Regions from separate parts of the Aurantivibrio plasticivorans genome, predicted to be linked through region 1. Evidence: predicted binding sites of a transcription regulator. Region 1 holds the regulator's gene; each other region holds the start of a gene.
The links. Region 1 encodes sigma-54, which starts transcription at its own class of promoters, with help from an activator protein. Its sites were predicted from a motif close to TGGCACANNNNTTGCNNT; they were not measured.
Positions count from the first base shown of each region.

Region 2: the regulator sigma-54 is predicted to act here: its motif matches at 2,255-2,272, upstream of glnL (nitrogen regulation protein NR(II)).
Region 3: the regulator sigma-54 is predicted to act here: its motif matches at 1,540-1,557, upstream of ACZ5NB_RS11220 (flagellar hook-length control protein FliK).
Region 4: the regulator sigma-54 is predicted to act here: its motif matches at 1,549-1,566, upstream of ACZ5NB_RS00715 (TorF family putative porin).

Region 1 is NZ_AP036020.1:2,764,795-2,768,514, reverse strand. It holds gene ACZ5NB_RS12440 (PTS sugar transporter subunit IIA) at 1-404, opposite strand, end outside; gene hpf (ribosome hibernation-promoting factor, HPF/YfiA family) at 431-721, opposite strand; gene ACZ5NB_RS12430 (RNA polymerase factor sigma-54) at 910-2,466, opposite strand; gene lptB (LPS export ABC transporter ATP-binding protein) at 2,776-3,501, opposite strand; gene lptA (lipopolysaccharide transport periplasmic protein LptA) at 3,505-3,720, opposite strand, start outside.
Region 2 is NZ_AP036020.1:409,236-412,955, reverse strand. It holds gene glnA (glutamate--ammonia ligase) at 27-1,433, shown strand; gene ACZ5NB_RS01860 (DUF4124 domain-containing protein) at 1,585-2,124, shown strand; gene glnL (nitrogen regulation protein NR(II)) at 2,379-3,455, shown strand; gene ntrC (nitrogen regulation protein NR(I)) at 3,442-3,720, shown strand, end outside.
Region 3 is NZ_AP036020.1:2,486,034-2,489,753, reverse strand. It holds gene ACZ5NB_RS11230 (DUF4180 domain-containing protein) at 1-185, shown strand, start outside; gene ACZ5NB_RS11225 (hypothetical protein) at 327-1,364, opposite strand; gene ACZ5NB_RS11220 (flagellar hook-length control protein FliK) at 1,640-3,277, shown strand; gene ACZ5NB_RS11215 (flagellar basal body-associated FliL family protein) at 3,460-3,720, shown strand, end outside.
Region 4 is NZ_AP036020.1:155,846-159,565, forward strand. It holds gene urtD (urea ABC transporter ATP-binding protein UrtD) at 1-580, shown strand, start outside; gene urtE (urea ABC transporter ATP-binding subunit UrtE) at 584-1,279, shown strand; gene ACZ5NB_RS00715 (TorF family putative porin) at 1,685-2,374, shown strand; gene glnK (P-II family nitrogen regulator) at 2,481-2,819, shown strand; gene ACZ5NB_RS00725 (ammonium transporter) at 2,848-3,720, shown strand, end outside.

The DNA.
Region 1 (3,720 bases):
CGCCTGATGATATTAAGATTAGACGGATTACTAAACGCTTGCGCTAGTAGAGACAGGGTTTGCAGGTGCTGATTCTCCGCTTCGTCGGGCACCAGCAACGCAAACACGATATCTACTGGGGAATCATCAATTGCTTCAAATTCAATCGCCGTATCGAGAGTGAATAAGACGCCCACGGCATTGGCTAAGTTTTTGACCCGACAATGCGGTATTGCAATACCTTGCCCAATACCAGTAGAGCCTAGTCTCTCTCGATTCACTAGTTCTCTGAATAATTCATCCGACGAGAGTGCCGGGTAGTCTTCTGCGATTTTTTTTGCTGTTTCTTCCAAAACCCGCTTCTTGCTGCCACCAGCAATGTGGCAACAAGTGCGAGAGGGGGAGAGTATCTTGCTAATGTCCATAGGTTGGTTAACTGCTCGCGAGACGACTAGCGATGGCTACGTTGCTTTTCTTTGTGCTTAATGAGCTGTCGGTCAAGCTTGTCTGACAGAAGATCGATCGCAGCGTATAAATCTTCATTGCTAGAATCCGCAAAAAAATCTTTACCGCTAACGTGTACAGTGGCTTCTGCTTTTTGCTCCAGCTTGTCGACTGACAAGATAACGTTAACCGACGTAATCTGGTCGCTGTGTCGGTTGAGTTTGTCGAGTTTGTTGGCGACATAATCTTTAATGGAGTCGGTGAGATCGAGGTGATGGCCACTGATGTTTAATTGCATAGTGCAGCTCCTAATTGTGTAGGGGAACTCTGTCCGTTATATGACAATAATTGATTGTTTTGCGGGTCACATTACATACTTGGGGCGTTGACTCCTGTTGGATATAAGCCTCTTTGCCTAAGTAGGCGCTATGACTGTAGCGGAAGTAAGGTCGCGACAAATGTGTCGAGTTAATCGCTGGATACTTTTCACACAAGCCGTTTGCGTTCGTTAGAAGCGGGAATGTTTAGAGACTCCCGATACTTGGCTATAGTGCGTCTTGCTACTTGAATACCTTGCTCGGCCAATAGTTCGGCAATTTTACTATCACTGAGTGGTTTTTTCGGATTTTCCGCAACAACCAGTTTCTTAATTATAGCGCGGATAGCGGTAGATGAGCATTCTCCGCCGCTGTCGGTACTGACATGACTAGAGAAAAAATATTTTAGCTCAAATATCCCCTGTGGCGTGTGCATATACTTTTGCGTTGTCACACGGGAAATAGTGGATTCATGCATCCCCACCGCCTCAGCAACGTCGTGAAGAACTAGTGGCTTCATCGCCTCTGGACCATAGTCTAAGAAACCGCGTTGCTTTTCTACGATACAGGTGGCAACTTTTAACAAGGTTTCGTTACGGCTATGCAAACTTTTTAGAAACCATCGCGCTTCCTGCAAATTATCTCTCAAGAAGGTGTTGTCACTACTATTGTCGGCTCGCTTAATCAATGCAGAATAGGCTGGGTTGATACGCAGCTTAGGTGCGATATCAGGATTTAGCTTCACTGCCCACCGGTCGTCCTCTTTACTGACGAATACATCCGGTACGACATATTCGGTTTCCCCAGCGTTAATTTGTTCACCTGGGCGAGGGTTTAAGCTTTGAATTAATAAAATCGTATCGCGTAGTTCCGCTTCTTTGAGCTTTGTTTTACGCATTAATTGTTTGTAATCTCGACTACCGAGCAATGCTAGGTGGTCTTTGACGACGACGAAGGCGTCTTTTAAATAAGGTGTATCTTCAGCGAACTGTTTCAGCTGGATGAGTAGGGACTCTTGGAGGTCGTGAGCACAAACACCGGGTGGGTCAAATTGTTGCAGTCGATGTAAAACGGCATTGACTTCATCTTCTTCGAGTTCTTCCAGGCTATCTTCGATACCGTGAAATATCTCATTGGTGGTTTGAGAAAGGAAACCAGACGGCTCAACAGCATCAAGAATTGACATGGCGATGACGCGGTCTCGATCAGACATTGGCGTCAAATTAAGCTGCCACATTAGGTGATCGTATAGAGACTCTGTGACAGTACGCCGGGAGTCGTAATCGTAGTCTTCGTCTTCAGGGCCACTAGCGACAGGGCCTGTTGACGGTTGGTAGATATCGTCCCAACTGGTATCGACTGGAAGTTCATTGGGGATTTCATTATTCCAGTCTGACTCAGGGTAATCTTGCGAGTCATCACTTGAATTGGGTGCGCTATTCTCGAAATTATCGTTGTTATAAAGGTCTTGAGGGTCATTGGCGGAGTCGCCATCGGATGTACTGGTTGCTTCGCTGGTATTCTCCGAATTTGAATCAGTATCACCGCTGCCTCCATCCGAACCTGAATCATCTTCAGATATCTCCAACATTGGATTGGAATCTAGCGCATCTTGGATCTCTTGCTGTAAATCCAAGGTGGACAGTTGCAGAAGCTTAATTGCTTGCTGCAATTGCGGTGTCATTGTGAGCTGTTGGCCCAGCTTAAGTTGAAGCGATTGTTTCATAGATGACGGCGACTGCGTTGCACTTTAACTTGCCAAGCACAACTTCGGTTTGATAGTGCGAGCGTTGACAAGATCTTGTTGCTCAACCGTGAGACTTGGCTTTCCCTTAATTTACATCAGCTAAATTGTCTAGAAAGGATGTGCCAATTTGGAACCCCTGACTAAGTGTAGACAGGCTACCGCGACGCGGCAATCTTGACAAGCAATGTTTATGCCTGTGGTCAAAAAATCGCTTATTTAATGAAAATTGGTTTGTAAAAAACGCGGTTAATAGCGAATTAGACGTTGACTTGAGGCGTGTCGATAGGCCTATAGACGAAAATGTTCGCCCAGATAAACTTTGCGAACTTTCTGGTTGTTCAGAACTTGTTCGGGGCTACCCGACTCGATGATATGACCTTCACTAACAATGAAAGCGCGCTCGCAAATATCGAGCGTTTCTCTTACATTGTGATCGGTAATGAGCACGCCGATACCGCGTTCTTTTAGGTGAGTGATGATGCCTTTGATGTCGTTAACGGATATTGGGTCAACGCCCGCGAAGGGTTCGTCCAACAAAATAAAGGCAGGATCAGTGGCTAACGCTCGCGCAATTTCCACTCGACGGCGTTCGCCGCCTGATAACGCCATGCCTAGGCTGTCGCGTAAGTGGGTGATATTGAACTCGACTAACAATTCCTCCATTTTGTGGAGGCGCTGTTTACGATTGAGTTGGGGGCGCGTCTCGAGAATACTGAGAATATTGTCAGCGACCGATAACTTGCGAAAAACCGAAGCCTCTTGAGGTAAATAGCCTATGCCCGCTTTAGCGCGATCATGCATAGCAAATTGAGTAATATTGAGGTCGTCGATGAAGATCTCGCCACGCAAAGGTTTAATCAGGCCTGCGATCATATAAAAACAGGTTGTTTTCCCTGCACCGTTTGGGCCGAGTAAGCCGACTACCTCTCGAGCAGATACAGACACCGAAACATCTGAAACCACATCTCTCCCTTTATAGCGCTTAGCAAGGTTTTCGGCACGAAGAGTGGACATTGGCTACTCCGCTTTATTGTTAGATGGCGGTTGTTCGTCACTCGCGCCACGGTTGCGCGGAGGGCTAACCAGTTTGATAGTGTCGTCGCCGGCTTCTGCTTCTACCAGGGAGCTACTGACATCGTAGAACAGCTTGGCTGCGGTGATGGTTGTACCGCTTTGCTCAAATACAGCGTTACCTGAAATTAAAACTTGCTCGCTGCCCACTCGGTACTCAAT
Region 2 (3,720 bases), 2.0 Mb from region 1:
AGACTTAACCATCTGGAGGACACCGAATGTCAGGTATTTCCCTGAGCTTGATCAATGATAACGAAGCCCGCTGGGTTGATTTACGCTTCACCGACACCAAAGGAAAAGAGCAGCACGTAACGATACCAGCGACTGAAGTCGACGATGACTTTTTCACCGAAGGCAAAATGTTCGACGGTTCTTCAATTGCGGGCTGGAAAGGCATTAATGAGTCAGACATGATATTGATGCCTGATGACGAAACAGCTCTTTTAGACCCTTTCACTGACGAACCAACGGTCATCATCCGCTGCGATATCGTTGAACCCTCAACAGGTCAAGGATACGAGCGCGATCCACGCTCCATCGCCAAACGAGCCGAGGCTTACCTAACATCAACCGGCTTAGGTGATTCGGCGTTCTTCGGTCCCGAGCCAGAATTCTTCGTATTTGACGATGTAAAATGGGGCTCAGATATGAGCGGCTCGTTTTACAAAATCAGTTCTGAAGAAGCCGCTTGGTCTTCTGAACATCATTTCGACGATGGCAACATGGGCCACCGACCCGGCGTAAAAGGCGGTTACTTCCCAGTTCCACCAGTTGATTCGCTTCACGATCTGCGTGGCGCAATGTGTAACGCCATGGAAGCCATGGGCCTAAACATCGAAGTACACCACCACGAAGTAGGCACTGCCGGTCAATGTGAAATCGGTGTGGGTGCCAACACCTTGACCAAGAAAGCCGACGAAGTACAAGTACTGAAATACTGTGTACACAATGTTGCCCACGCTTACGGTAAAACCGCAACGTTTATGCCTAAACCGCTGGTTGGTGACAACGGCAGTGGAATGCATGTTCACCAGTCATTCGTCAAAGATGGTGTCAATCAGTTCGCGGGCGATGTCTATGCCGGCTTGAGTGAAACCGCGCTGTTCTATATCGGCGGGATCATTAAGCACGCAAAAGCCTTAAATGCGTTTTGTAACGCTTCAACTAACTCCTATAAACGTCTAGTGCCAGGCTTCGAAGCCCCTGTTATCTTGGCTTACTCAGCGCGCAACCGTTCAGCGTCCATCCGCATTCCTTACGTTTCAAACCCCAAAGGCAAGCGTATTGAAACTCGTTTTCCTGACTCAACAGCGAATCCTTACTTGGCATTTGCTGCGTTGCTAATGGCTGGCCTGGACGGAGTGAAAAACAAAATCCACCCGGGTGATTCGGCCGATAAAGACCTCTACGATCTTGAGCCTGAAGAGCTGGCAGAGTACCCAACGGTTTGCGCGACATTCGACGAAGCGCTGAAAGCCCTCGACGAAGACCGGGCGTTCCTAACCGAAGGTGGTGTTTTCTCTGACGACATGATCGATGCCTATATCGCACTGAAGTCTGAAGAAATCGAGACGCTAAACATGACCACTCACCCCGTTGAGTTCGATATGTACTACAGCGTTTAATTCAAACGTTAATAGACGATAGAAAAAACCCAGCTACGGCTGGGTTTTTTGTGGGCCCCATAGTCGTAAGGTCACAATGAAAATGGCTTGGAGCTGCGCCAAAGCAAACGGTACACTTGCTGCACTACATCCCAATTGATGGAATGAATCTATGCGCCTTATGGTTTTTAAGTTATTTATCACGATTGCCTACTGCCTCTTGTTCAGCCAGAGCACCTATTCAGCCGACGTTTATAAAACAGTCGACGAGCATGGCAACATAACCTACAGCGATAGTCCCTCAGGTTCATCATCAGAGAAAGTACAATTAAAAGAAGACAACCGAATGCCGGCACCAGCGCTACCAGCCACCCCCAGCGCACCTCGCCAAAGTGAAGAAGAGTCGCCTGAGCAAGAGATCCCAACGAGCTACAGTGTAAGCATCACCTTTCCAACCCATGAATACCACGTACCTCCGGGTGAACGAAGCCTTACTGTGAGCACAAAAACCGACCCTGAACTCCATAGCAGCCACACTGTTAAGGTGAGCGATAATGGGTCTATGTTAGACGGCTCGACCATCAACCATATCACCCCTGGAACTCACAGCATCAGCGCAAAAGTCGTTGATAAGCGCGGAAAAACGCTAGGTAGAGCGGCCGCCGTTACCGTGTATGTTCACCGAGTGAATAGACCGCGACCAGCCCCTTAACGGGCGACACCCAAGAACAACTGACAAGCCCCATTTTAGAACCACTTTTTTCACCCCTCCCCTTTATGAATCACGAGAGCACACTTTTGGTTCATACTGATGCACCACACCCCATAATTGCACTACAATTGCGCACACCTCTTTCTCCGATAGCGAAATATCTCAGCTGATCACTACTGGTTATGCGCCTTGAATTGCCCCAATTAGGTGGTTTAGTTTTTGCAAGCGTCCGCTAAGCAGTGAAGGACACACCAATGCCAATAAACCCAGACTTCAAACAAATCATCGAAAACCTGACCACAGCCATTCTCATTGTTGATCAAAAGCTGTGCTTCCAGTACGTCAATCCGGCGGCAGAAATCCTCCTCGAAATCAGTGGCGACCAAGTTAAAGGTACACCTATCAGTAGCAGCTTTCACGAATCCGAGGCAGCTTTAGATACCTTGCAAGACGCTTCGACGCACCGAGTCACTTACACTAAACGACAAGCACCATGGCAACTGCCAAATGGCACAGACCTAACCGTCGACTACTCTGTCACTCCCTTAGCAGAAAGCTCAGATCTCCTCATTGAAATCCAGCACCTGGACCGCCTACTGCGCATCAGCCGTGAGGAAGCGACAACAGCAGCCCAAGAAACCACTCGAAACTTAGTGCGTGGGCTTGCTCACGAAATCAAAAATCCGCTAGGGGGGATTCGCGGTGCCGCTCAGCTGCTCGCACGTGAACTCAACGACAGATCCCTTGATGAATATACCCACGTCATCATCCAAGAGGCTGATCGTCTGCGCAATCTAGTGGACAAGATGCTCGGCCCACACCAACCCACCTCAATGGAAGCGGTCAACATTCATGCGGTCGTTGAACGCGTTGCCACCATTATCAATGCCGAATCCGGTGGCACCTTGGTGATTGAGCGCGACTACGATCCAAGCATCCCTGAGATTCAAGGCGATAAAGAGCAGCTAATCCAGGCGATTTTGAACGTTGTTCGCAACGCTTGGGAGGCATTAGAAGATGCTGGCATGAAAGATGAAGGGGAAATAACTATTCGTACGCGTGTGCAGCGTCAATTTACCATTGGGCGCTTCCACCATAACCTGGTTTGCCGGATTGACATCATCGACAACGGCCCAGGTATTCCGCCAGAAATCATTGAAGATATTTTTTACCCAATGATTTCTGGGCGAGCCAAGGGAACCGGACTAGGACTCGCAATTTCACAACAATTAATCAGCCAACACTTAGGGCTAATCTCCTGTGACAGCCGCCCTGGGCGCACACAGTTTTCAGTCTACATACCTATGGAACAAGATAATGCAAAAGTCTAATCAAGTGTGGATTATTGACGACGACCGATCGATTCGCTGGGTGCTAGAAAAGGCACTGCATCAAGCAGGCATTGAGACCGAAAGTTTTGATAGTGGCGACCGCGCCATGCTGGAATTACAAAGCTCCCATCCCGAAGCCGTAATTTGCGATATCCGCATGCCCGGCATTGATGGCTTGGAGATGCTTAAAAATCTGCAACGGGATAACCCGGATGTACCCGTCATCATCATGACAGCTCACTCAGACTTGGATAGTGCTGTCGCT
Region 3 (3,720 bases), 280 kb from region 1:
GCAATGGTGTTGCAGGCGAGGTATTTCAGAAGTTTGTGAACTATGGGTTTAAAGCCGCTTTCATCGTGCCGCAAGAGCACGATTACGGGGCCCGCATCACTGAGCTAATGCGCGATCATCAGCGGCACTCGACGATAAGGTTCTTCGACTCCGTTGCAGCCGCTGAAAGCTGGCTTGAGTTATGATTTACAGCGTCGTAATGGTTAAATATAGATGGCATTGTTAAATTAAATATGGCTTTTGATTATTGTAAAAAATATAAAAAAGGCGTTTGAGAAAACTCAAACGCCTTTTTTAACACACTATGAATGACTTATAACATAAAACTACTTGCCTGTTTTCTCTCGTTCTTCTTTCCGAGCACCACGTAATATGCCTGGAAGCGCATAGTTCCCCTCGTGGCAAGCATACTCAAAGATTTGCTCGTCATCTTTAGTTAATGTCATTTCACCTTTCCAAGGCTTACTGTAAAAAATAGGATCGTCGACGGTGAATTCATAGAGCATTTCTTTTTCGCCAACACGAGTGAAACGTTCAATCACTGTTCCTTTTTCTGATAACGGAAATGCCCCACGAGTTTCTTGAATAGGGTGTACGTTTTGAGTTTCGACAACTAATGTATCACCTTCCCATTGTCCCACTGAGCTACCAAACCATTCTTTGACTGCCGCTGGATTGTGCTGCCCATTCAGATCAATGATGCGAGCATCATGATTCATTTCTACCATAATCATCACGTGATTGGGGGTTTGTACAAATTGGTAATGATTGTTGTACATCACATTGTTAAGCGGCGGACCACCTGAGCTACCGAAACTTATGAGACAGCGGTCTCCGACCGGACGAACTTCTGGGCCGTCAAACATTCCTACCCGGCCATTTTTTCCATTACCGGTGGGTCTGAAAGCAGCCATTCTGGCCATCCGGCCTTCTTTGGAGTAGGGAATTTGCCCATCTTCTGGCTCAATAATCCAAGAAGAACGGTATTCACCTTTCACTATGCCGTAAGTAGAACCCGGATCAATCCAAAAGTTGTTATAGCCTTTGTTTGTGTCGCCGTCGTTTGGCGGTGGTGCATTCGGGTCGGTTCGCTTATTGTCTTCGCGTAAACGGCGGTTGTAGTAGGAGTTGTAAGTGATTTCTTCAATTTTCGACTTTGGTATCACAAGGTCTTCGAACTCTGCCGGGCGAGTCATACGCGTCAGCGATGCGTTGGTCCATACGCCTTGCAAGTCGGGTTTTCCATCTGCCATACGAGGTATTGTGTAGTTTTCAGCGACGCTAGTAGTAGTCATTAGTGCGCTAATGACTACACTAGGCAAAAGCCTAACTAAGTAGCGTATCGTCTCGCGTGACGCTTTCATTTTTCTAACTCCTGAATTCATCGTTCGTCTAAATTGCGGGAAAACCGCACAATTGCTTTTGTTTTTCAAATTATTGTTTTTGGCTTTTCAATCGGTAAGGTGACCATGACCTAGTTTAATCGTGACCTAGTTTATTTAAGCCACGTTCATTAGGTTAACTCATCGGTTTTTGATCTGGCACTGCCTTTGCACTTCTTCTCATAGAATTTAAATACCCGCTATTAGATATAGTGGTAGCAGCATCTTGTGTATAGCGTTGTAAGGAGTCTACTGAAATGGGCGCAACACCAAACTCGACTGATTTTATATTGTCACTGAATGCTAACCCTGTGGTGAAAGTAAACCCAGAAAACAAGACTCGTGTCGTGGATAAAGCGCCTTCTGAGTCCGGTAAACGCTTTCACGAGGTGCTCCGTGATCGATCCGAACAACCCAATAAAACAACAGGTAGTGCGTCGCAAGTTGCTGAAAAATCAGAAAAAAAAGGCGTTCAAGAGAAAGATAATCCATCTTCACCGAATCATTCTAGCGAAGTAAAGTCATCAGCAAATGAAGCGCGCAAAAGCGACGACCTTAGTGAAAATGCGAATAGTGAACGACAAAATAAGTCGGCGGACCACGATGTAAAAGCCGCAACGGAAAATAAATCTTATGATGCCACTGAAGAACAAGGTGGCGCGCACAGCGCGCCGCACCAAGCGAATACGGATGACGATACGCCGCGGGGTATTTTTCAGCCTGAAGGCAATAGTTTGCCGCAACAGCGACAAGATTTACCTGCCTCACTAAGTATCCCCGCTATGCATGACAGCCTGTCGGAATTAAACCTCAACGGGCTAAATGCCATTCAGGAGTTGACACCACAGCAATTGGAGGCATTAGAGGACCTAGTTGAAGGTGGGGTCCCCTTAGCAGAAGCTATCGCTCAAATACTTCAACCGATAGGTGAAAACACTAACCTTAGTACAACAAGCACTGTTGCCAATGAGCCGCAGACTCACATACCGATAGAAGCCGTTGATAGCGTATTTGAAAATGGTAACTCTCAGACGCAAGCCAAAGATCTTGCCAGTGAACGAGCGGTTAACGATCTTGTTCACGCCGAAGTAGGCCCCAAGAAGCCAGGTGTGGAAACCTTCGGAAATACCAACGCCATGCCAAACTCAGGCCGCTCTCATCTAATGTCTACGGGGCAAGGGGCTAGCGACCTTATCAGTACCACCGCGCAGTCGCCTGAAAGCAGTCGAGTGGCAGAGGTGGTACCCACTGCCGCTACCTTGTCAGAAGCCCTCAGAAACAACATGAAACAGGATCTCAGGTCTGTCGATCTATTAGGTAAGTCGCAAGCGGTGGATGGCAAGTCAGCTCTTGCTGACAATGGTTCTACTATGGCGATGACAATCAAGCCTCTCGCCGCCGATGGGAAGTGGGGACAGACCTTACAAACCCTCCACCAAGTAGGTGGAGGGGAGGACGGCGTTGGGCCCTCAGTTAAATTGCCGGTACTGGCCAGTAATCGAGAATGGGGGCAGGCCATGGCTGACAAGATGTTTTGGCTAGCCAGTCAGAAAGTGCAGTCTGCAGAGGTTCGGCTGGATCCGCCAGAACTTGGGCCGTTGCAGGTTAAGATTGCTGTAAATCAAGATACCGCCAGTATTAGTTTCGTCAGTCATAACGCCAGCGTTCGTGACATGCTAGATCAAAATGCTTTTCGATTAAGAGAAATGTTCGAACAGGGAGGCTTAAATCTAGTCGATGTTGATGTGTCAGGCCGCGATTCTGGGCACGAGGCGCAGGACGATAACACCGATGGTGGAATTACTTCTGGGATGCCAGGTGAGGGCGATTCAGTGAATAGCAGCGATGAACCCGCTACATTAGAACTACTCAACCTCGTGGACTATTACGTTTAGCGTACAGCCATCGCAAAACGTGGAACGCTAAATTCTAGGCGGTAAGATTTTTCAAATCTGCCGCTCATCCTCCCTCCCTCTCAAACTTACCCCATTTAGAAACCCAATTGTCTCCCGCTGGCATTTTTTTTGCTCTTACTGTGAATAACGGATGTTATTCAATAAAACGACAGGAAATTGACATGGCAGATGAGGACGATACAGAAGACACCGGTGAAGGCGAAGAAGGGTCCGGTGGCGGCAAGAAAAAGCTCAGTATTCTTGCGGCGATCATTCTTGTGCTCATCATTATCTCTGTGGTTGGCACATTATTCGCGCTAGATATGTTCACGGGTGCTGAAGATGAAATGGTTGAAGCTGAAATGATTGAAGAAGTTCCCGAGGAAGATCAAGGACCAAAACCTGCGATCTACTTTCCACTCAAGCCGCCTATCATCGTCAAT
Region 4 (3,720 bases), 1.7 Mb from region 1:
AACCCGGCCTGATGTTGGTGATGTACGTTTTAAAGATACCATCGACCTGACCACACACGATGAGGCGGACATTGCGAACATGGGCATCGGTCGTAAATTCCAAAAGCCTACAGTAGTGGAAAGTCTGACGGTTTGGGAAAACTTAGACCTGGCGTTAGCGGGCAATCGCAACGTACTGCAAACGTTGTTTTACAAGCCAACTGACGAGCAACGACAACGTATTCACGAGTTGATTGACTTAATAGGTTTGCAAGACAAGGCGGATGATTTAGCCGCTAATTTGTCGCACGGACAAAAACAATGGTTAGAAATCGGTATGTTGTTTATTCAGGACCCAGAAGTATTGTTGGTGGATGAACCTGCCGGTGGGATGACGGATACAGAGACGATGGAAACTGCAAAGCTGTTAAAAGAGATTAGCAAGCAGCACTCAGTCGTTGTTGTAGAGCACGATATGGATTTCGTACGAGCGCTAGATTGTAAAGTCACCGTTCTGCATGAGGGCAGTGTGCTCGCCGAGGGCGATTTGGATACGGTATCGTCTAATCCTCGTGTCGTTGAAGTATATCTGGGGCGCTGAGTCATGTTAAAAGCAGAAAATATCGATTTATATTATGGCGCTAGCCAGGCACTACAGAACGTTAGCCTAAGTGCAAAAAAAGGTGAGATAACCTGTGTACTGGGTCGCAACGGGGTAGGTAAAAGTAGCTTGATGCAGGCCATCACAGGGCGTCAGCCAATTCGTACGGGTACTGTGACCTGGGAAGGTAAGGATATCAACAAACTAAGCGCGGCAGACCGTGCACGGCAAGGCATCTCTTATGTTCCACAGGGCCGACAAATTTTTTCTCAGCTGACGGTGTTAGAGAATCTCAAAAGTGGTTTTGCTGCCTTGCCACGCGGCCAACGAAAAATCGATGATGAGATCTATAGCTTGTTTCCCGTGTTGCAAGAAATGCTGCATCGCCGAGGCGGTGATTTGTCCGGTGGCCAACAGCAGCAGCTTTCTATCGCGCGTGCATTGGTCATGAAGCCTCGCTTGCTTATCCTGGATGAGCCAACGGAAGGTATCCAGCCGTCAATCATCAAAGATATTCACAACGTCATTACTATCCTAAAAGAACGTGGTGAGATGGCTATTTTGTTAGTCGAACAATATTTTGAATTTGCCCGTGCACTCGCTGATGAGTATTCGGTGATGGATCGCGGTGAAGTGGTTTTATCTGGCTTAGCGGCTGAAATGGAAGAAGATAAAGTCCGTGCACATATGACCGTCTAGATTGGCACCTGGCGCCTAAAACAATGTTTCACGCGTTGCCTTTGGGCGCCTTCGGTGCATCCTTTCTTTAAGTTTCCTGCTTAATTGTTTAATAACCAATCAATACCTCGTGCTAAACCCTTAAAACTATTGCTTCTGCTCTTTATTAGGGCGTGAAACTGGTGCATATTGTGGCCCGCGCGCTATTGTTGGGCGTATATGTGCGGTTGCAAGCCAAAAAATCTCCGGTTTTGGCTGTAACACATTGACGAATAAGGATTTTTTCGTAGTGGCACGCTGTATGCTTTAGGGTAGGGCGCGATACAACATTATCGAAGCTGCAACGGTGATCGCACCATCGCGACGCAAGCGCAGATAACGTAATAACAAAATGAAAATCACTATCATTCTTGGAGACTAAAAAACATGAAAATGACTAAATCATTGACTTGTACCTTAGCAGCTACCGCAATCGCGGCGTCTGCAGCGTTTGCACCTGTTGCGAATGCTGAAGTTAGTGCATCAGTTGGCGTTGCTAACATGTACTTGTGGCGTGGTTATGATCTAGGTGACGGCAGTGCAGCTGTATCTGGTGATATCACCGTTAGTGGTGCAGGTTTCTACGCTGGTATTTGGGGCACTTCTGGTGATGACTCTTTGGGTTCTGAGTACGACCTTTATGTCGGCTGGGGCGGCGAGTTTGGCCCTGTTAGTGTTGACCTAAGCGTTTTGTCATACGTTTATCCAGATGCTACTTATGACACTTTAATCGATCCACTGTTCGCTTATATCCCTGCTCGAGACGACACTGTTGGTGATCTGTCTGAAGCGATCTTATCTGTTGGTATCGGCCCTGTTGCAGTGACCTACTACGACAACATTGCTGGCGGACCTGGTTACAGCTACTACACCATCGCTGGTTCTATCGGTGATTTCGGTATCCTAGTTGGCCAACACCACAACGACGGCGGTGAGAACGACGATCCTGTACATTTGGACCTTTCTTACTCTTACAACGATAACTTGAGCTTCACTATCAGTAAGTTTATCGAAGACGAAGAAGGTGTTGATGACAACATGCAATTCCTTGTTTCTTACTCTCTTCCTATTGAATAAGGCTTGAGTCTGTAAAAAGCTGGTTTCGGCCAGCTTTTTACTCGGCTTTAACAGTTAGACATTTTTATCGCCGAGTATTGAAGCCAATCAACCTGAGGAAACCCTTATGAAATTAGTAACAGCAATTATTAAACCTTTTAAGCTTGATGCTGTTCGTGAAGCACTTTCAGAAATCGGTGTACAGGGTATTACCGTGACTGAAGTAAAAGGTTTTGGCCGACAAAAAGGTCACACAGAATTGTATCGCGGCGCTGAGTACGTGGTGGATTTTCTACCTAAGACCAAAATTGAAGTTGCCGTTGGCGACTCTCAAGTTGACAGCGTTGTTGAGTCAATTAGTAAAACAGCACATAGCGGAAAAATTGGTGATGGGAAGATCTTCATTTCGCCGCTAGAGCAAGTCATTCGTATTCGCACCGGCGAAAACGGCGAAGACGCTCTATAACGAATAATCGCAATTCCGGAGAATCGCTATGGATTTACAAAATCAAATTTTTGAATTGCAGTACGCCATGGACACATTTTATTTCTTAGTGTGTGGCGCACTGGTTATGTGGATGGCCGCAGGCTTCGCAATGCTTGAAGCTGGGCTCGTTCGCGCAAAGAACACAACTGAAATTTTGACCAAAAACGTCGCTCTGTTTGCCGTTGCTTGTACTATGTACTTAATCTGCGGTTACCATTTTATGTACGACGGCGGCCTATTCCTTTCTGGCGTAACAACTGTTGGCGGAATGGATGATGCAGCTATTGCGGGCATTCTTGAGGCGTCCAACGAAGCTGGTTTCGGAGACATGGGTGAATACTCAGGAGCTTCTGACTTCTTCTTCCAAGTCGTTTTCGTTGCAACCGCGATGTCGATTGTATCGGGTGCGGTTGCTGAGCGTATGAAGCTTTGGGCTTTCCTTGCTTTCGCGGTTGTTATGACCGGTGTCATCTACCCAATCGAAGGTGGTTGGACTTGGGGTGGCAAAAGCGTCTTTGGTCTATACGAATTGAGCTATAGCGATTATGCGGGTTCAGGTATTGTTCATATGGCGGGTGCGGCTGCTGCGCTTGCTGGCGTATTGGTACTCGGTGCTCGTAAAGGTAAATACGGTGCCAACGGCGAAATCAACGCTATTCCAGGTGCAAACCTTCCTTTAGCAACCTTGGGTGCTTTCATCCTCTGGTTAGGTTGGTTTGGTTTCAACGGCGGTTCTACTCTAAAACTAGGTGGTATCGGTGTTGCGAACGAAGTTGCTAACGTCTTCTTAAACACTAACGCTGCGGCGGCCGGTGGTTTGATTGCGGCAATCATTGTTGCGCGCATCTTGTTCGGTAAAGCCGATTTGACCATGGCATTG